2 linked regions of the Pyxidicoccus xibeiensis genome follow. The protein of the gene in region 1 interacts with the protein of each later gene in a pairwise test. Links are inferred from orthologs where the notes say so. Each region holds a gene or a part of one and is shown on either strand. Other genes may lie near its edges.

What was found.
Region 2: the proteins of eno (region 1) and rpe interact in binary tests that used the Escherichia coli proteins (3 or more experiments, as listed by UniProt). The link is inferred for Pyxidicoccus xibeiensis from one-to-one orthologs.

What each region holds. Positions count from the first base shown.
Region 1 is NZ_JAJVKV010000002.1:204,383-214,196, forward strand. Bases 617-3,608 are described here. They hold eno (phosphopyruvate hydratase), read left to right. Parts: upstream 617-1,459; coding sequence 1,460-2,758; downstream 2,759-3,608. Other genes in these bases: LXT23_RS09010 (ADP-ribosylglycohydrolase family protein), read right to left, coding at 617-1,380; surE (5'/3'-nucleotidase SurE), read left to right, coding at 2,764-3,552; LXT23_RS09025 (M23 family metallopeptidase), read left to right, coding at 3,555-3,608. Also shown: LXT23_RS09005 (hypothetical protein), read left to right, coding at 45-221; more of LXT23_RS09010, read right to left, coding at 322-616; more of LXT23_RS09025, read left to right, coding at 3,609-4,511; LXT23_RS09030 (CsgG/HfaB family protein), read left to right, coding at 4,648-5,754; LXT23_RS09035 (tetratricopeptide repeat protein), read left to right, coding at 5,774-6,907; transcriptional repressor LexA, read right to left, coding at 6,956-7,621; LXT23_RS09045 (response regulator), read left to right, coding at 7,818-9,814. UniProt on the Escherichia coli protein: Catalyzes the reversible conversion of 2-phosphoglycerate (2-PG) into phosphoenolpyruvate (PEP). It is essential for the degradation of carbohydrates via glycolysis.
Region 2 is NZ_JAJVKV010000007.1:244,641-254,218, forward strand. What follows is about bases 183-2,938. They hold rpe (ribulose-phosphate 3-epimerase), read right to left. Parts: upstream 2,011-2,938; coding sequence 1,354-2,010; downstream 183-1,353. Other genes in these bases: LXT23_RS30240 (response regulator), read left to right, coding at 961-1,344; LXT23_RS30250 (GAF and HD-GYP domain-containing protein), read left to right, coding at 2,182-2,938. Also shown: more of LXT23_RS30250, read left to right, coding at 2,939-3,693; pyk (pyruvate kinase), read right to left, coding at 3,814-5,241; LXT23_RS30260 (hypothetical protein), read right to left, coding at 5,343-6,236; LXT23_RS30265 (NFACT RNA binding domain-containing protein), read right to left, coding at 6,419-7,876; LXT23_RS30270 (hypothetical protein), read right to left, coding at 7,972-8,157; LXT23_RS30275 (glycoside hydrolase family 1 protein), read left to right, coding at 8,514-9,578. UniProt on the Escherichia coli protein: Catalyzes the reversible epimerization of D-ribulose 5-phosphate to D-xylulose 5-phosphate.

The sequences.
Region 1 (9,814 bases):
GGGCGTACATCGGGGTACGTAGGCTGAGGGAGACGGAAGGACCCATGCTCGACGCCTTCATCATCGAAGAAATCAAGCGACGTGAGCGCCGCCGGGAGGACCATGACCGGCCCGTGGTGGAGCTGCCGTTGCCGGCTCCCGACGACCGCCCGCGGCGCCGGACGGAGACTGACGACGAGAAGCCCCAGCGGGGCGTGGTGGTCATCGACCTGCTGTCCTGATTCCTGAAACCGCGGCCCTGGCGCCGCACCGTGTGTCCCGAAGCCCGCGTGGGTGTCCTCCAGAGGACGGCCCCCGCGGGCTTCTCGCATCCAGGGGCCTTCAGGCCGCGAGCGCCAGGAGGTGTCTGGGGTGGTACACGTCCCAGAGGGGGCCCTTCACCGTGGCCAGGGCCTCCAGCACGCCCTTGCGCCACGCGGCGGGCAGGGCTTCCTCGCCATGGAACGCCCCCACCAGGGCGCCGGTAATCGCGGCGTGGGCCTCGGTGTCGCCCCCGCGGTGGACGACGTCCAGCAGCGCGGCCTCGGCGGTGGGGGCGTGGAGCAGCTCCCAGAAGGCCAGCCGGAAGGCGACGCGGACGGCGTGCAGCGGCCGGTGCAGGTGCAGCTCCGGGCCGTACAGCTGCGGGTCCTCCTTGCGGGCCAGCTCCAGGTCCTCGCGCAGGAGGGCGGACGCGTGCGTCACCTCGTGGACGTGGTCCTTGTCGGAGCGCCCGAGCGCCGCGCCGGCCACCAGCAGGCCCGACTCCGCGGCGGAGAGCAGGTCCTCGGCCTTCAGCTCCGCGCCGCTGGTGACGGCGCGCGCCAGGGCGGCGTTGAAGGCGGCGCAGGCCAGCTGGCAGCGCGGGTCGAAGTGGGTGAGGGCGGAGTCCTCCAGTGAGGCCTGGGTGCGCGCGGCGGTGTTGCCCGCCAGGTACACGCCCAGCGGCGCGGTGCGGGCCAGGCTCCCCGCGCCGGCGGGCTGGCGGAAGGCCCGCAGCCACACGCGCCGGCCGGCCCCCAGCGGAGGGCCCGCCTGGCAGTCCTCCAGCACCTCCTTCATCGGCTCGCTGACGTCGAAGGCGTGCGGCTGCCAGGCGCGGTAGCGGCGGAGCGCGTCGGCGGCGTCATAGCGCTTGAGGTCCCTCAGGCTGTGGCCGAGGCAGCACGCGAGCTGGACTTCCTCCGTCACCTGCCCCTTGCGCAGCTCGTGGGGCCCCCCGCCCATCAGCTGGGAGTAGGGCCCGTCGGCCGGGGTGGGGAAGGGCACGGAGATGAGGGGCCGGTGCGCGGTGGGCACAGCCAGGGCGTTGCCCACGGCCAGGCCCAGGAGCGCGCCCCGGCGACGCTGGGCGAGGAGGGGATCAGGCCCCCGAGGGGCATTGCGGCGGTTGGGCGGCATTCGACGGGTGGACACTGTAGCAGTGCCGGATGCGACCACGCTTGCCCCCTCCGGGGCCCTCTTCTAGAAACGCCCGCCTATGACCGAGATTGCTCAGATTCTGGCGCGTGAAGTGCTCGACTCCCGCGGCAACCCCACCGTGGAGGCCGAGGTCCTCTTGACGGGTGGCTCCCGAGGCCGCGCGGCGGTGCCGTCCGGGGCCTCCACCGGCGAGCACGAGGCCATCGAGCTCCGTGACGGCGACAAGGGCCGCTACCTGGGCAAGGGCGTGAAGAAGGCCGTGCGCAACGTCATCGACGTGCTGGCCCCGGCGCTGGTGGGCCTGGACGCGGCGGACCAGTTCTCCGTGGACCAGAAGATGCTGGAGCTGGACGGCTCGCCCACCAAGGGCAAGCTGGGCGCCAACGCCATCCTCGCGGTGTCCATGGCGTGCGCGCGCGCCGCGGCGGACGCGCACGGGCTGCCGCTGTACCGGTACGTGGGCGGTGCCCAGGCGCGCACCCTGCCGGTGCCGCTGATGAACATCCTCAACGGCGGCGCGCACGCGGACACCCGCGTGGACGTGCAGGAGTTCATGGTGGTGCCCGCGGGCGCCCCCACCTTCGCGGAAGGGCTGCGCTGGGGCGCGGAGGTGTTCCACGCGCTGAAGAAGATTTTGAAGGGCCGCAAGCTGGCCACCGGCGTGGGCGACGAGGGCGGCTACGCCCCGGACCTGCCGGCCAACGAGGAGGCCCTGAAGCTCATCATGGAGGCCATCGACGCGGCGGGCTTCAAGGCCGGCGAGCAGCTGTTCCTGGCCCTGGACGTGGCGGCCAGCGAGTTCTTCGACAAGGGCAGCAAGAAGTACGGCCTCAAGGGCGAGGGCAAGGAGTACGACTCGTCCGGGCTGCTCGACTACTACCGCGGCCTGTCCGAGCGCTACCCCATCATCTCCATCGAGGACGGCATGGCGGAGGATGACTGGGAGGGCTGGAAGAAGCTCACCGACGCGCTGGGCGGCAAGCTGCAGCTGGTGGGCGACGACCTCTTCGTCACCAACGTGGAGCGGCTGTCGCGCGGAATCGACAGCGGCGTGGCCAACTCCATCCTGGTGAAGGTGAACCAGATTGGCTCGCTGACGGAGACGTTCGACGCCGTGCGCATGGCGCACAAGGCGGGCTTCACGTCGGTGATGAGCCACCGCTCCGGCGAGACGGAGGACACGACGATTGCCGACCTGGCCGTGGCCCTGGACTGCGGGCAGATCAAGACGGGCTCGGCGTCGCGCTCGGACCGCGTGGCCAAGTACAACCAGCTGCTGCGCATCGAGCAGGAGCTGGGCGCGGCCGCCCGCTATGCCGGCAAGTCCGTCTTCCGCTCGCTCGCGCAGAAGAAGTGAGCCCGGTGAGCGACAAGAAACCGCGAATCCTCGTCTCCAACGACGACGGCTACTTCTCCGACGGGCTCAAGGCGCTGGTGGAGGCCGTGAGCCCGCTGGGAGAGGTGTGGGTGGTGGCGCCGGACCGGGAGCAGAGCGCCACCTCGCATGCCATCTCCCTGCACCGGCCGCTGCGCATCAAGGAGGTGCGGGAGCGGTGGTTCGCCGTGGACGGCACCCCGGCGGACAGCGCTTATCTGGCGATCAACCATCTCCTGAAGGATGATCGCCCCACTCTCATGGTGTCCGGCATCAACCACGGTCCGAACCTGGCGGAAGACGTCATGTACTCCGGCACGGTGGCGGCGGCGATGGAGGGGGCCCTGCTCGGGGTGCCCGCCATCGCCTTCAGCCTCGTCGCCCGGGGGACGTTCGACTTCGGCCCGGCGGCCCGCTTCGCGCGCTCGCTGGTGGCCAGCGCGCTGGCGCAGCCCCTGCCGCCGAGGATGCTCCTCAACGTGAATGTCCCCGGTGGCGTGGAGCCGGCGGGCTACGTCGTCACGCGCCAGGGCCGGCACACGTACGGGTACGAGGTGGTGGAGAAGGAGGACCCTCGTGGCCGCAAGTACTACTGGATTGGCGGCAGCGAGTACCAGCACGAGGACATCCCGGGCAGCGACTGCAACGCGGTGCACCGGGACAAGCTCATCTCCATCACCCCGCTGCACTTCGAGCTGACGGACCATCCCCGCATGGCCGAGCTCGCGGGGTGGCGGCTCGACGGCTTCGCCCGGCACGAACCGGACGGTGCCTAGCGTTGCGGCCGTCCGTGTCCAGCCGAGCGGGTGGGGCGCTCCGGGTCTTCCTCGTGGCCGTGCTGTTCGCCGGCTGCGTGGGGCCCCGGGCCGCTGCCCCCGGGCCGGAGACGGCGCTGGACTCAGGCGATGAGTCCTCCTGGACGCGCCCCGCCGTGTCCGGGCCCGCTACGGACACGGGCTCGGGCGCTCCGACGGGGAAGCGGAGCGCGCTGCCGTTCGCCCTGAGGTCGGCGCATCCGGAGCCGGAGCTGGTGTCCGCGCGCCACCGCGTCGCCCCGGGCGAGACGATGTATCGCATCGCGAAGACGTACGGCCTCACGGTGGAGGAACTGGGGGCCGCCAACTCCATCAAGGCCCCGTGGACGCTGGCGGTGGGGCAGGAGCTCGTCGTCCCCGGACAGGAGCGCGAGGCTCCGGAAGAAGTCCTGGCGGAGGCGGACCCGGAGCCGGTGCGGACGTCCGCGGAGGTGCCCCGGCGCCGGGGGCCCACCGTGGCCCGCCGTGAGGAGCCACCTTCGCGTTCCCGTCCGCTGTCGCGTGCCGGCCCGGGCGCTCGGCCGCGGGTGGCCACGCAGGGCATGATCGACTGGCCGCTCAGGGGCGTGCTGTACGGGCGGTTCGGGAAGAAGGGCAAGGAGCCGCATGACGGCGTGGACCTGGCCGCGCCGAAGGGCACACCGGTGAAGACGGCCCAGGCCGGCACGGTGCTCTACGCGGGCGAGCAGCGGGGCTACGGCAACATCGTCATCGTCGAGCACTCGCAGCAGCTCATCACGCTGTACGCGCACAACCAGGATTTGCGCGTGAAGACGGGGCAGCGGGTGCTGCGCGGGCAGGTCATCGCCACCGTGGGCGAGTCGGGCAAGACGTCCGGGCCGCACCTGCACTTCGAGGTCCGCATGGACGGCAAGCCGGTGGACCCGCTCGACTACCTCGGGCCGATGCCGTCGACCTGACGGGGAGCGGCTGTCAGCTCGGACGGGGACCGGCGCGGCGACCCGGTGGACTCGGGCAATCCAGGACCGGCCGTCCGCCACGGGGGCACCAGCCGTTCCTCCGTCAGAAGCCGAGGTGAGGGTAGAGTGTCGCTCCGTGTCGCGCCTCCTCCCGCTGCTGGCCTCCCTCTTCGTCCTCCTCGCTACGGCCGCCCGTGCCCAGACGCCGCCCGTGGAGGGCAGCGCCGACGCCCCGGCCCCGGTGATGGCGGCTCCCGCGGCCGCCCCGGCCGCCCCGGCGAAGGAGTCGCAGAAGGAAGCCCTCGTCGTCGCGGTGCTGGCGCTCGAGTCCAATGAGGCGGGCCGCGACTCCGCGCCCGGTGTCACCTCGCTCATCGTCTCCCGCCTCGCCGAGTCCCCGAGCCTGCGCGTGCTGTCGCAGCGAGACCTCGAGGCCCTGCTCGACGCCGAGCGCCAGCAGCAGCTGCTCGGCGGCGCGCCCTGTGACGGCGGCGCCTGCCTCCAGGAGCTGGCCTCCGTCTCCGGTGCCCGCTACGTCGTCACCGGCCGCCTGGACCGCTTCGGCGACCAGTACCTCCTCACCGCCAACCTCGTGGACACCTTCGGCGGCAGGAGCCTGGCCAGGCCCCGCGCCGAAGCCCCCGAGGCGGACACGCTGCTGCGCACCGCCGGGGCCGTCGCCGACCAGCTCGTCGCCTCGCTCGTCACCCCGGAAGATGGCTTCTCGCCCCGCCCGCTGCTGGGGGGCTCGACGTCGACGGGCGGCGGCGGGCTCACCCTGGGCCTGCGCATCAACAACAACTTCATCCAGAACCTGGCCACCCTGAACCCGGGCGTCGACCTGGAGGTGGGCTACTGGTTCCACCCCGAGTGGGTCGGCTTCGCGCAGCTGGGCTTCTCGTACGTGCGCTCCAACGAGGAGGGCGCCAAGGGCGGGCTCAACGTCCTGCCCAGCGTCATCGGCGCGCGGCACTACCACAACGTCGCGAAGTCCCTGCGTCCCTACTGGGGCCTGGGCCTGGGCGTGCAGCTGTCCTTCGGCGACTTCGGCATCTTCCAGTCCACCGGCCCGCTGCCCACCGTCGTCGGCTTCGTCGGCCTCGAGTACCTCGTCGCCGGCCACGTGGGCATCCAGCTCGAGGCAGGCACCAACGTCGCGCAGGCCGTGCTCGGACTGGCGGACTCCAAGCTGGGTGACGGCCTCAACCTGGACCTCAATGCCGGCATCGCGTACCACTTCTGAGAGTCGGAGCCCCTACCTCATGTCCCCGCGCGTCCTGCCCCTGCTCGCCCTGCTCGCCGCCATCGCGTGCGAGGACTCCACCCCCAAGGTCTCCGCCAAGGACCACGCGGAGGGGCTCTACATCAAGGGCACCGCCGAGTACCTCCAGGGCCAGTTCGAGGCCTCGCTCAAGTCCTTCGAGGCGATGAAGCAGCTCGCCCCGCAGGACCCGCGCCTGCCCGCCGCCCGGGGCGAGGTGTACCTGTCCATGGGCCGCCTCAACGAGGCCGCAGCCGAGTTCGAGGCCGCCCTCGTCCTGGACCCCAAGCGCTCCACCAACTGGAGCCGCCTGGGCTTCATCCAGGCCCAGCTCGGCAAGGTGTCCGAGGCCCAGAGCTCGCTGCGCAAGGCCATTGGCCTGTTCCCCAACGACTTCAACGCCCTGGAGGCCCTGGGCGAGCTGCACCTCAAGAAGGGCGAGCACACCGAGGCCGTCCGCCACTTCACCCTGGCCTCCAACGCGGCGTCCGGCGAGGCGAAGTCCGCCCTCCTCATGCGCGCCCTGGACGTGCTGTCGCAGCAGGGCCGGCACGCGGAGGTCCTCGCGCTGGCGCAGAAGGGCGTGTCCGAGGGGACTCGCTCCGCCGAGGTGCTCACCGCCCTGGGGGACGCGCTCGTCCACGCCGGGAAGCTCCCCGAGGCCGCCGCCGCCTACCAGGACGCCGCGGGCCTGGCCCCGAGAGACCCGACGCTCTGGGAGCTGGTTGGCGAAATCCACATGCGCCTGGACAAGCCCGGCGAGGCCATCTCCGCCTACCAGGAGTCCCTGAAGGTGAAGGACCGGGCCGTCGTCCACGTGGCCCTCGCCCGCGTCCACCTGGCCATGAACAACCGCGCCGCCGCGGAGGACGAGCTCACCGCCGCGCTCGCGTCCGTCTCCGGCAAGGACACCCGCGAGCTGCGCGACCTGGCCGGCCTGCTCTCCGACCTGGACCGCAAGCCGGATGCGCTGCGCATCCTCGCCAGCCTCAGCGCCGAGGAGGATTACGTGAAGGACGCCGAGCTGCAGCTCACCACCGCCCGGCTGGCGCGGGAGCTGAAGGACACCTCGGTGCAGCAGGCCGCGTGCGCTCGCGCCACCGCGGCCGATGCTGGCGTGAAGAAGTGCCCGTGAGGCGTGCCCGGGCCCGGTGAACGGGGCCCGGAGCTGAAACCGCGCTGGCTAGACGCGCCCGCCCTGGAGCTTGCGGTACACGCCCACCACCTGGCCCAGAATCATGGTCGAGCGGAAGTCCGCGCGGCTCACGTAGATGGGCTGCATGGTGGCGTTGGCCGGCTGGAAGCGGATGCGCTCGCCCTCCGGGTAGTAGCGCTTCACCGTGGCCTCGTCCTCGATGAGGGCCACCACGATGTCACCCGGCTGGGCCGCCGGCGTCTTCTTCACGAAGAGGTAGTCGCCGTCGTGGATGCCGTCGTCAATCATCGACTGCCCCTTCACGCGCAGGGCGAAGACCTCGCGGCCGTTCACCCCCCCGAGCAGGAAGCTGTCGATCTTGACCGAGTCCTCCATGTGCTCCTGCGCGAGCAGGGGGGCACCGGCCGCCACCTTGCCCAGCAGGGGCACCTCCACCATGCCCGCTTCCTTCTTCATCCCCAGGCCCAGCGCGAGCCTCGCCCGCTTGGTGGGCACCAGGGAGCGGCTCTGCTGCTCGCCCCGGTTCAGGTAGCCCTTGCGCTCCAGGGCCTTGAGGTGGTCGTTCACCCCGTTGGTGGAGCGGATGTCCATCTGCTCGCCAATCTCGCGGATGGTCGGCGGGAAGCCCCGCGTCTCCGTCTCCTTGACGATGAAGCTCAGAATCTCGCGCTGGCGTTCCGTAAGCTCTTCCATCCGCTCCCTCCCTCGGCCGGCGCCCCGATAGGGGCTCGGGCGTGCAGGCAACAGGCTTTCAGTGTCACTTTCCCTGAACAGACGTGTAGAGTCAATTCGTTCGGCGTCCCCCCGCGTACTCACCGTGCGTGCTGAACGGTCGCCTTTCTCACACCTTGAGGAAGGACGTTGATCTCTGCGTACAATTCCTCCCGCCTTGTCCGAGCCCCGCCACACGCTGCTGTTCGTCGATGACGAGGCCGACGTCCTCGACATCCTCACGCGGATGTTTCAGCGCCGGTATCGGGTGCTGACGGCCTCCAGTGGTACGGCCGCGCTCGAAATCCTGCGTCGCGAAACGGTGGACGTGCTCGTCACGGACCAGCGCATGCCGGAGATGTCCGGCATCGAGCTGGCGGCCACGGCGCGCGCCGAGGGCCTCGACGTCACCACGCTGCTGCTCACCGGGTACACGGACCCGGAGGACATCATCGCGGCCATCAACCGCGGCCAAGTGTACCGGTACATCACCAAGCCGTGGGACGTGAACGACCTGCTCATCACCGTGAAGAACGCGGTGGAGTTCACGCAGCTGCGGCGGGACAAGGAGCGGCTCATCCGCCAGCTCCACCAGCGCGTGGAAGCGCTCTTCGTCCTGTACGAGGTCAGCCGCGCCAGCGCCAACGACCCGGCCAGCTACGACAACATCATCGACCGGGTGCTCATCGCCGTGGCGCGGGTGCTGCCGTACGACTGCGGCGCGGCGCTCATCGCCCCGGACGAGTCGCGCAGCGTCACGCTGCGCCTGCGCTGCCACGGCACGGTGGGGGAGAAGGCGCTGCTGGGCGTGAAGGAGTCCATGCTCGGCGCGTACCGCAAGAGCAGCGGCCTGCTGCTGCCGGAGGACCGCGTGATTACGCGCGTGGCCGGCACCACCACGCAGGACGCCACCGCGGCTACGGTGTACCCCAGCCAGCTCACGGTGAACCTGGTGGCCGGCGGGCGCCCGGTGGGCATGCTGTCGCTGTTCAGCCTGCGGCCCGACGCCTTCACCGAGGACGACGGCGTGCTGCTGGACGTCCTGGCCAACCAGACCGCGGACGCCATCCAGTCCCTGCGCTCGGCGGAGGAAGAGGCCCGCCACCGCATGGAGCGGATGGTGGAGTCCATGGCGGACGGCGTGGTCCTCACCGACGAGAAGAACGACATCGTGGTGATGAACCCGGCCGCGCGGCGCCTCCTGCAGGCGGGCGACGACCCGGAGGCGCACACCACCAAGATGATGGAGGAGCGGCTGGGCTTCCAGCCCTTCCACCTGGTGCGCGGCTGGGAGTACAGCGGCAGCCAGATCCTGCGCGAGGAGGTGAAGCTCTTCGAGCGGCACGTGCAGGTCACCGTCACGCCGGTGAGCGACGCGCGCGGCAACCTGCGCGGCGTGTGCGTGGTGCTGCGCGACATCACCGACCAGAAGCGGCTGGAGGAGCGCAAGGACGAGTTCGTCTCCATGGTGAGCCACGAGCTGCGCACGCCGCTCACGTCCATCTCCGGCGCGCTGGACCTGGTGCTCAACTTCATGGCCGGCGACATCAACGACCGGCAGCGCCGCTACCTGTCGCTGGCGAAGGACTCCACCGAGAAGCTCAACGCCATCGTCGACGACCTCTTGGATTTGTCGAAGTTCGCCAAGGGCCGGCTGCGGATGAACTTCGAGGTGGCGTACCTCGACGAGCTGATTCAACGCGTGGTGGAGAAGTACGGCCCCGCCTTCGGCGAGAAGCGCATCCTGGTGAAGCCCGTGCTGCCCAGGCATCCGCTGCGCGTGCTGGCCGACCCGAACCGCCTCAACCAGGTCCTCAACAACCTGCTCAACAACGCGGTGAAGTTCACCCCGGAGGGCGGCGAGGTGCGGGTGGAGCTGCACGCCACCAGCAGCCTGCCGGGCTACGTGGTGGTGTCCTGCTGGAACAGCGGCGACCCCATCGCCGAGGACAGCCTGGAGCGCATCTTCGACCGCTTCGAGCAGGCGCGCACCAAGGCCAACCGCACCGTGCGGGGCACCGGCCTGGGCCTGGCCATCTGCCGCAACATCGTGGAGGCCCACGGCGGCCGCATCTGGTGCGAGCCGTGCACCGACGGCGTGCGCTTCATGGCGGTGCTGCCCACCGAGCCGCCTCCCGAGCTGCGCCAGGACGACGGGAGCGAGGTCCCCGCACA
Region 2 (9,578 bases), on another replicon or contig:
CTGGCTTTGCCTTGTTGGTAAGCGAGCGTGACAGTGAAGAACAGGCTTTGAGGCATTACTTGAGCAGTAGAGGCCGCGCCCGTGACGCCTGGACAACCCACCGAGAACAACGAGTCCCGCTGCGCACGCGGAACCTGCGGACGTTGAGGCCCCATTCCACCGGATGGTGTCGATGGGTCTGAAGCACACCACCACCATCAACGACTGCACGGCACACTCCCGCCCACTCCGGGTGCATCAGGGCAGCGCGATGGCGGGGTGAGCCCAACGATGGAGGTGGGAGTCATCTTGCCAAGTCGCGCCCGGCACACTCTCCACGGTGGGCTGAGAAGTGGCCGCCAGTGCCGGTCCATGGACCCGCTGGAGCGCGCTCGTCACGCGCTGGCCGGATGAAGCCAGCCCCAGGCTCGGAGCACGTCTACATGTGGTTCAGGGGATAGGGTAGGCCCCACGCCGAGCGGTCACCTCACGCCACCGCACGGACAGGGTCGGGGTCGCCCCTCCGCCGGCTTCGCGCGGACTCCGCTGCCGGGCCGCTACCAACCGGTCAAGCCCCGGAAAAACGAAGGGCGCGGACCCTTGGATTTCTCCAAGGATTCCGCGCCCTTTGAATGGTCGGGGAGACAGGATTTGAACCTGCGACCCCTTGGTCCCGAACCAAGTGCTCTACCAGGCTGAGCCACTCCCCGATATGTACGTCCGCCGGTGGTGCTTCTCGGGACCGGCGAAGTGCGGGCGGTAGTACCCGAGCCGCCCGGCTGAGTCAACGCCCTCGGATCACCTTTTCTTTCCCCTCCTCCCCTCCCCCAACCTGCTTCCCTGCCAGGGGTCCAGGCAGACCCGGAATTCACCACGGACCCGCTTCTTTGCTTCCCAACACCCCGACATTCCGGTACTTCCGGAGAGGAACAAGTCTTGCTTCGTTAAGAAGGTCACACTGAATTGCAGCAGCACGAACCCATGGCGCCCCCCGTCGTCCTCATCTCCGATGACGAACCCCTCATCGTCTCGGCCCTTGCACGCGAGGCGAAGCGGTCAGGGCTGACGTGTATCTCGGACACCACGTCCGAGCGCGTCCTCGAGCTGGCCCGGGAGCACCGCCCCGCCGTCATCATCCTGGACATCAACCAGCACCAGGACGGACGCGACCTCCTCGCCCAGCTCAAGCAGGACCCGTCCACCCGCGACTGCAAGGTCATCATCCTCAGCGGCGTCGAGGACCAGTTCACCCGCCACGTCTGCTTCGAGCTCGGCGCAGACGACTACGAGGTGAAGCCCTTCGACCCCACCTTCATGACCCGCGTCGCACGCCTCGCCACCACGGTCGCCCGTACCCGCGCCTAGCGCCGCCCCTCAGGGCCGCAGCGAGCGGATGGCCTGCGCGTAGTCCTTCGAGCCGAACACGTAGCTGCCCGCCACCAGCACCGTGGCCCCGGCCGCCACCACCCGCTTCGCCGTCTCGGCGTTGATGCCGCCGTCCACCTCGATGTCCGTGTCCAGGCCGCGCTCGTCGAACATCGCGCGCAGCCGGCGCACCTTGTCCACCGTGGACTCGATGAAGCTCTGCCCGCCAAAGCCCGGGTTCACGCTCATCAGCAGCACCATCTCCACCTCGCCCAGCACCTCTTCAATCGCCGACAGCGGCGTGCTCGGGTTCAGCACCACCGCCGGCTTCGCCCCCGCATTCCGAATCTGCTGCAGCGTCCGGTGCAGGTGCGGGCTCGCCTCCACGTGCACCGTCAGCACGTCCGCCCCCGCCTTCGCGAACGCCTCCACGTAGCGCTCCGGCTCCACAATCATCAGGTGTACGTCCAGCGGCTTCGTCGCCACACGCTTGATGGCCTCCACCACCACCGGACCAATCGTGATGTTCGGGACGAACCGGCCATCCATGACATCCACGTGAACCCAATCCGCGCCCGCGGCCTCCACGGCGCGGACCTCGTCCGCCAGACGGCCGAAATCACAGGACAACAGCGAGGGAGAGATGCGGACGGGGCGCCGGTTCATGCGGCGCTTCATACCCGCTTCCGCCATTCCGGTGGCGTGGAACGTGCCCGGCAGCGTCCACCGGACAGCAGGAGACCGAGCAGGTGGGCCCCGCGGGCGACCGCCCCGCCGGCCGTGCTACAACCCTGATGCCCTTCGCGGCCGCTGGCCGCTTCTCCCGGAGCCGCCCCGGTGCTTTCCCAGCCCGCCCAGCCACAGCCTCCCGACCTCGGCCGCCGCCTGGCGAAGCTGACGTCCATCCTGGATGTCGCCAAGGCGATGAGCGCCGAGCACGACCTCGACCTGCTCCTCCCCCTCATCCTCTTCGAAGCCACCAAGGTGGTGGAGGCGGACCGCTGCTCGCTCTTCATCCTGGACCGCGAGCGCAACGAGCTGTGGAGCAAGGTGGCCCAGGGCTCCAAGAGCGAAATCCGCCTCCCCGTCGGCAGCGGCATCGCCGGCCAGGTCGCCCAGACGGGCACCGTCATCAACATCCCCGACGCCTACTCGGACCCGCGCTTCAACCGCTCGTTCGACGTGTCCAGCGGCTACCAGACGAAGACCATCCTCTGCGTCCCCATGCGCGACGCCCACGGCGAGGTGACGGGCGTCATCCAGGCCCTCAACAAGCTCGACGGCGGCTTCAACGCCGAGGACGAGGAGCTGCTGCTCGCCCTGGGCGCCCAGGCCGCCGGCGCAATCGAGAACGCCCTGCTCCACGAGGAAATCAACCGCCTCTTCGAGGGCTTCGTCTCCGCCTCCGTCGTCGCCATCGAAGCCAGAGACCCGACCACCGCGGGCCACTCCGGCCGCGTGGCCGACCTCACCGTGACGATGGCCCAGGCGCTGGAGCACCTGACCACCGGCCCCTACGCCAACGTGCGCTTCTCCGCCGTGGAGCTCCAGGAGCTGCGCTACGCGTCGCTGCTGCACGACTTCGGCAAGGTGGGCGTGCGCGAGCCGGTGCTCGTCAAGGCGGAGAAGCTCTACCCGCACGAGCTGGAGGGCCTGCGCGCCCGCTTCCAGCTCGCCCGCAAGGACTTGCAGCTCCAGAGCTACCGCCGCCGGCTGGAGGCCGTGAGGATTCGCGGCGACCGGTTCCTGGCGGAAATCGAGGGCGAGGAGAACGAGCGCCTCACCACCGAGCTGAAGAAGCTCGACGAGGTCTTCGACTTCATCCTCACCTGCAACCGCCCCACCGTGCTCGCCCAGGGCGGCTTCGAGCGCCTCCACGAGCTGGGCAAGCTCCAGTACTCGGACGCCCACGACCAGGCGCAGCCCCTGCTCCTGCCCCGCGAAATCCAGTCGCTCTCCATCACCCGCGGCACCCTCTCTCCCGAGGAGCGCCGCGAAATCGAGAGCCACGTCGAGCACACCTACCGCTTCCTCACCCAGATTCCGTGGACGCGCACCCTGCGCCGGGTGCCCGAAATCGCCTACGCGCACCACGAGAAGCTCGACGGCACCGGCTACCCGCGCGCCGAGAAGGCCATCCCCGTCCAGTCCCGGATGATGTCCATCTCCGACATCTACGACGCGCTCACCGCCAGCGACCGGCCCTACAAGAAGGCCGTGCCCCACACGCTCGCGCTCGACATCCTCAAGCGCGAGGCGGACTCCGGCCAGCTCGACAAGGAGCTGTTCACCGTCTTCGTCGAGGCCGAGATTCCCCGCCGCGCGCTCCACGGGAACAAGGCGCCCTGACGGCAGCGGGGCCCCACGCGCCTCCGGGGTCCCTCACGCTGCGCCCTCCTCGGGCACGCGCAAGCCCGGGGCCGCTGAAGGAGCCCGGACTGTCGGGCCCCCTCACGACGCAGCGTCAGCTCAGCCGATGGTGTGCAGCCGGAGGCTGTTGATCTTCCCGGGCTGGCCCACCGGCGCACCGAAGACGATGACGATGCGGTCGCCCTTGCGGCCCAGGCCTCGCGCGAGGAGTTCCTCCTCCACGCGCCGCACCATGGCCTCCGTCTCCTGGATGGGCTCCAGCACGCGCGGCACCACGCCCCACAGCAGCGCCAGCCGGCGCCGCACTTCCTGGTTGGGGCTGAAGGCGACAATCGGCACCGGCGGCCGGTAGTGCGCCAGCAGCCGCGCCGTCACGCCCGACAGGGTGAAGGCGGCAATCAGCGACGCTCCGCTCGCCTTGGCCGCCTCGCACGCCACCCGGGCAATCACGTCCGGGAAGTGCTGGGGCAGCCCCAGCGGGGCCTCGATGAAGCGCGGCACGACCTGGGAGCGCGACGAGGACTCCGCCGCCAGGATGATGCGCTCCATCATCTGCACGGACTCGATGGGGAACTTGCCGCTCGCCGTCTCGCCCGAGAGCATCACCGCGTCCGCGCCGTCGTACACGGCGTTGGCCACGTCGCTCGCCTCGGCGCGCGTGGGGCGCGGGTTGTCAATCATCGAGTTCAGCATCTGCGTGGCCACGATGACGGGCAGGCCGCGCAGGTTGGAGCGCCGGATGATGTCCTTCTGGACGGCCGGCACCTCCTCGGGGGGAATCTCCACGCCGAGGTCACCACGCGCCACCATGACGCCGTCCGTCTTGTCGAGGATGGCGTCCAGCCGGGCGATGGCCTCCGGCTTCTCCAGCTTGGCGATGATGGGCACCTGCCGCCCCACCTCGGCCATGGCCTGGCGGGCGGTGTCCATGTCCGACGGCTGACGCACGAAAGACAGGGCGATGAAGTCCACGCCGGCCTTGATTCCGAAGACCAGGTCCTCGCGGTCCTTGGGCGTGAGCGCATCCGCGCGCACCGCCACGCCGGGCAGGTTGATGCCCTTGTTGTTCTTCAGCGTGCCGCCGTGGATGACGCGCGTCTTGATGAGCTTCTGCTTGTCCGTCTCCAGGACGTGCAGCTCCAGCAAGCCGTCGTCCAGGAGGATGCGGTCGCCCGGATTCACGTCCGCCGCCAGGAACGGGTACGTGGTGGACACGATGTCGTCCGTGCCCGGCACCGTCTCGTCCGTGGTGATGTGGAAGGTGCCGCCTTCCTTCAGCTCGGTGCTGCCCTTGACGAACCGGCCGGTGCGAATCTTCGGGCCCTGGAGGTCACCGAGGATGCCCACCGCCTTGCGCACCTTCAGCGAGGCGGCGCGCAGCTTGGCGATGTTCTCCGCGTGCTGCTCGTGGCTGCCGTGGGAGAAGTTGAGGCGGGCGACATCCATCCCGTTCTCCAGGAGCGCTTCCAGCATCTCCTGGCTCTGACTCGCGGGACCGAGGGTGCAGACAATCTTCGCTCTTCGCATAGGGCTCGGGAGGATGGGTGTACCTCATGGATGCGTCAAGCACGCTCCATGAGGTCCCTCGCTCGGTAAAACGGTAAATGAGCCAGCGAACGAAGGAGCCTTCACCCGCGCAACAGCACGCCGAGGTTCTCCCGTTCCCAACGCAACGCGGCGGCGTAATGCGGGAAGGTCCGCTCCCTCTCACGGAAGGCGCGCGGGTGGTGCACGCGACGCCCGCCCCGCGCGTTGCTCGGGAAGAGCTGGTGGAGCATCTCGTGGAAGACGATGAACTCCACGAAGAAGGCGGGCACCTCCGGGCTGTCGAGCGCCGGGTGGATGCGAATCTCGCGCGTCTGGTGGTCGTAGACGCCCAGGCGGATGGACTTGCGGCGCCGGCGGGGCGGCATGCGGCCCCAGCCGATGCGGGCCTGGATGAGGCCCTGAAAATGGGCGGCGTTGACCCCGTCGTAAAGCGCCTGCAGGTCGAAGCAGCGGCCCCGGGCGTTGAGGTCCGCGTCCGTTTCGCGGCGCACCTGGCGGATGCGCGGCTGCTGGCCCCGGATGTACTCGTCGAGGATGCCGCCCGCGCCGCGGTGGCCGCGGCCGGCGTAGTCCGCCACCGCGCGCACCACGGGCTCGGGCGCGTCCAGGAACATGTGGTGCAGCCGGAGCGCGAGCGCGTTGCCGCCCCGGCGGAAGGACACCATGGTGGAGCGGTTGTCCGTCACCGACAGCCGCACCGGCATGCCCAGCTCCGCGCTCAGGCGCCAGGCCAGCGACTCGGCGCGCGTCCACAGCTCCTCGCGCGTCGGGGAAAGGGTGAGCATGCGCGGCGCTTCCTCGGCCACGCGGTTGCGCGGCGGAGGAGGCCGGGGCTGCGGCGGGACGGGGGCGGGCGTCATCACCCCCTGGGCCTGCTGCGGCTCCGTGGCCGCCGTGGCCCGATTGGCCGCGGACATGCCACGAGGAAAGAAGGACATCTGGCTGAGGTGCTCGGGGGTCACTCGGCCGCCCATCGTAGCCGCCAACTCCCCGGACTCAAGGCCGGCGCCACCTGCCTGCCTCCCCTCCGTCAGCCCGTCAACCGGGAGCCTCGCGCCCGCATTCCGCGTGTCACCGTTGACAGCCGCCACGTAACAGGCCAGCGGGCGTCCGTCCGCCGGAGGAATTCTTCCCATCCTCCAGGGCATGACGTCAGTCAGGGCGAGGGAGCGTCCGCGTGGCGGGACTTGAGCAGCCGCTCCAGCCGCTCGGGCTCCATGCGCACGACGAAGGTCTTCTCCCGCGTGAAGCTCACCTGCCCGTGCCCGCCGCCCTTCACCTTGCGCACGAACTTCACCGGCACGTAGCTGACCTCGCCGCGCGGCTCGCCCTTGGCGCCCGAGTGGTGCAGCGCCAGGTGCGCCGCGTCCAGCAGCACCTCCTGCGCCACCTCCTGGCCCTTCTCCAGCGGGAGCACCACGTGGCTGCCCGGGACGCCGCGCGCGTGCAGCCACAGGTGCCACGGCCGGGCGACCTTGAAGGTCAGCGTGTCGTTGTCCTCGGAGCCGCGGCCCACCCAGATGCGCGCCCCGGCGTGGCCCACGTACTCCTTGAAGGGCCGCCCCTCCGGCGCCCCCTCGGCGCCCGTGGCCAGGTGCAGCACCTCCACCTGCGCCAGCAGCATGGCCTCGTCCATCCGCTCAATCTGCTCGAGCGCGGACTGCGCCTGCGCCACCTCGCGGGCCAGCTCCGCCTCGCGGTGGCGCGCCTGCTCCACGCCGCGCAGGAGGCGCCGGTACTGGTGGAAGTGCCAGTCCGCCTCCTCCTTCGGCGTGCGCTTGGGGTCCAGCACCACCTTCACCTCGCGCTCGCCCTCCTCCGTGTACTCGGTGAGCGTCACCTCGGTGGCGCCCCGCTTGAGGCGGTAGAGGTTCTGCGCCAGGAGCTCGCCCACGTGCCGGTGCTCCTCGGCCTCCGGCCCCCGGCCCGCCTCGGCGCGGACCTTCTCCAGCGTGCGCGAGGAGCGCTTGAGGCGCGCGCGGTACGGCTGCGCCAGCCGGCGGCGGATGCTCTCGGCGCGGCTCGTCTTGTCCCGCGCGCCCAGCAGCCCTTCCGCGGCGCGGGCATACGGCAGGTCAGCTCCCTCGACAGGGACGAGGCGCGAGGGTGCGCTCCGCCCCTTCGCCAGCGCCTCTGGGGGCAGCGGCTCCGGGGGCGTCCACGCCATGCCCGGGTACAGGTTGCGGCGCTGGGCGAAGCCCTCTCCGGAGTGCATCAGCACCCGGCCACTGTCGCTCAGGAGGAAGAGACCGCCGGGCGCGCCCAGCTCGAGCACCAGACGGCGGCGCACGTCCTCGCGCTCGAAGTCCAGCTCCACCACCCGCTCCGCGTCGCGCCAGCGGGCGCCCTGCAGCTTGAAGCCGGTCAGCTCGCCCCGCAGCCACCGCTGGAAGGGCGCGGGCTCGCCCGGCGTGGGGAAGCGCTCCTGGGCCGCCGACACCCGCGACAGCTCACCTTCCGCGCACAGGCACAGCACCACCGAGTGGCCCGGCACCCGCAGCTCCAGGTAGGCCAGCCGCGACAGCGGGCACCACGCCTTCTGCGCCACCGCACCGGTGAGGCGCGCTCCTACCTCGGCCACCACCTGCTCCAGCTCCACGGGACGCAGCGACACGGCCACTCCTATCGCCAGAAATGAAAACGGCCCGGCGGGTTTCGCCGAGCCGTTCACCGGACGTCAACTCACGTCCGCTCATGACGACTGAGTGCTCAGGACTCCGGCGTGGCCGGGGCCGCGGCGCTCTTGCTCGCCCGCTTGCGGGCAGGAGCCTTGCGAGCGGCCTTGCGAGCGCCGCCCTTCTTGGCCGCCGCCTTCTTGGCCGTCTTGCCCGCCGTCTTGCGGGTCGTGGTCTTCTTCGCGGTCGCCTTCTTCGCGGTCTTCTTCTTGGCAGCCATCAGAAACCTCCGGTTCAGTGATTTGGCCCCGTCAACCAGGACCCTGCACTCTTCTTGATGGGAGTGAGTGCTTGAAGTGAAGAGTACGGGTGACATGCGCGTGTGTCAACGCATGGTGATGTATTGCATCGCGCGGCGAGGCCGATTTTTCGGCATCGGGCGCTTCCGGACGCCCGAAACGGTGCCTCGCGGACACTCCGGAGCGTTTTGAGGCGTCGCGCGCGAGGCCGAATTTCCGGCTCCGGACGCGTTTCGGGCGATCGCGCACGCGCGGCGCGGCGGCGCACGCGGCCTACAGGCATGTGGCACGGGACGCTTTTCGCGGTGGAGGGTGGGGTCTACGGTGCGCCACCACCATGAGCGCCTCCGTGCCCACCACCGAGCCCACTTCCGAGCCCACCGCCACGCGAACCACCGAGCTGGCCACCTTCCCCGCGGACTTCACCTTCGGCGTCGCGACGTCGGCGTACCAGGTGGAGGGCGGCATCGAGAACGACTGGGCCGAGTGGGAGCGCGCCGGGAAGCTGAAGGAGCCCCACGCCCGCTGCGGCCGCGCGGTGGACCACTGGAACCGCTACGAGGAGGACTACGGCCTGGCGCGCGCGGTGGGCGCCACCGCGTTCCGCATCTCCCTGGAGTGGGCGCGAATCGAGCCCGAGCGCGGGCGGTACGACGGCGCGGTGCTGGAGGCGTACCGCGAGCGGCTCCTCAAGATGAAGGCCCGGGGGCTGCGGCCGGTGGTGACACTGCACCACTTCACCCACCCCACCTGGTTCCACCGCGAGACGCCGTGGCACCTGCCAGCCAGCGTGGACGCCTTCCGCCAGTACGCGCGCCAGTGCGCGGCGCTGCTCGAGGGGCTGGACGCGCTCATCATCTCCTTCAACGAGCCGATGGTGCTGCTGCTGGGCGGCTACCTCCAGGGCGCCATCCCACCAGGCATCGCCGATGGCAACCTCACCATGCGGGCGCTGGAGAACATGGTGCGCGCGCACGTGGCCGCGCGCGAGGAGCTGCTGGCGCGGCTGGGCCGCGTGGAGCTGGGCATCTCCCAGAACATGCTCGCCTTCGCGCCGGACCGGTGGTGGCACCCGATGGACCGCGCGCTGGTGCGGCTGAGCGCCCAGGCCTACAACCACGCCTTCCACGAGGCGCTGGCCAGCGGGAAGCTGCGCATCACCATGCCGGGCGTGGCCTCCACGCGCGTGGACATCCCCGCCGCGCGGGACTCGGCGGAGTTCATCGGGGTGAACTACTACACCCGCGCGCACCTGCGCTTCGTGCCGCGCCCGCCCTTCATCGAGTTCAAGTACCGCGACACGCGGGGCCGCGGCCTCACCGACATCGGCTGGGAGGACTGGCCCGAGGGCTTCCTCCAGACGCTGCGCGAGGTGAAGCGCTACGGGCGGCCGGTGTGGATT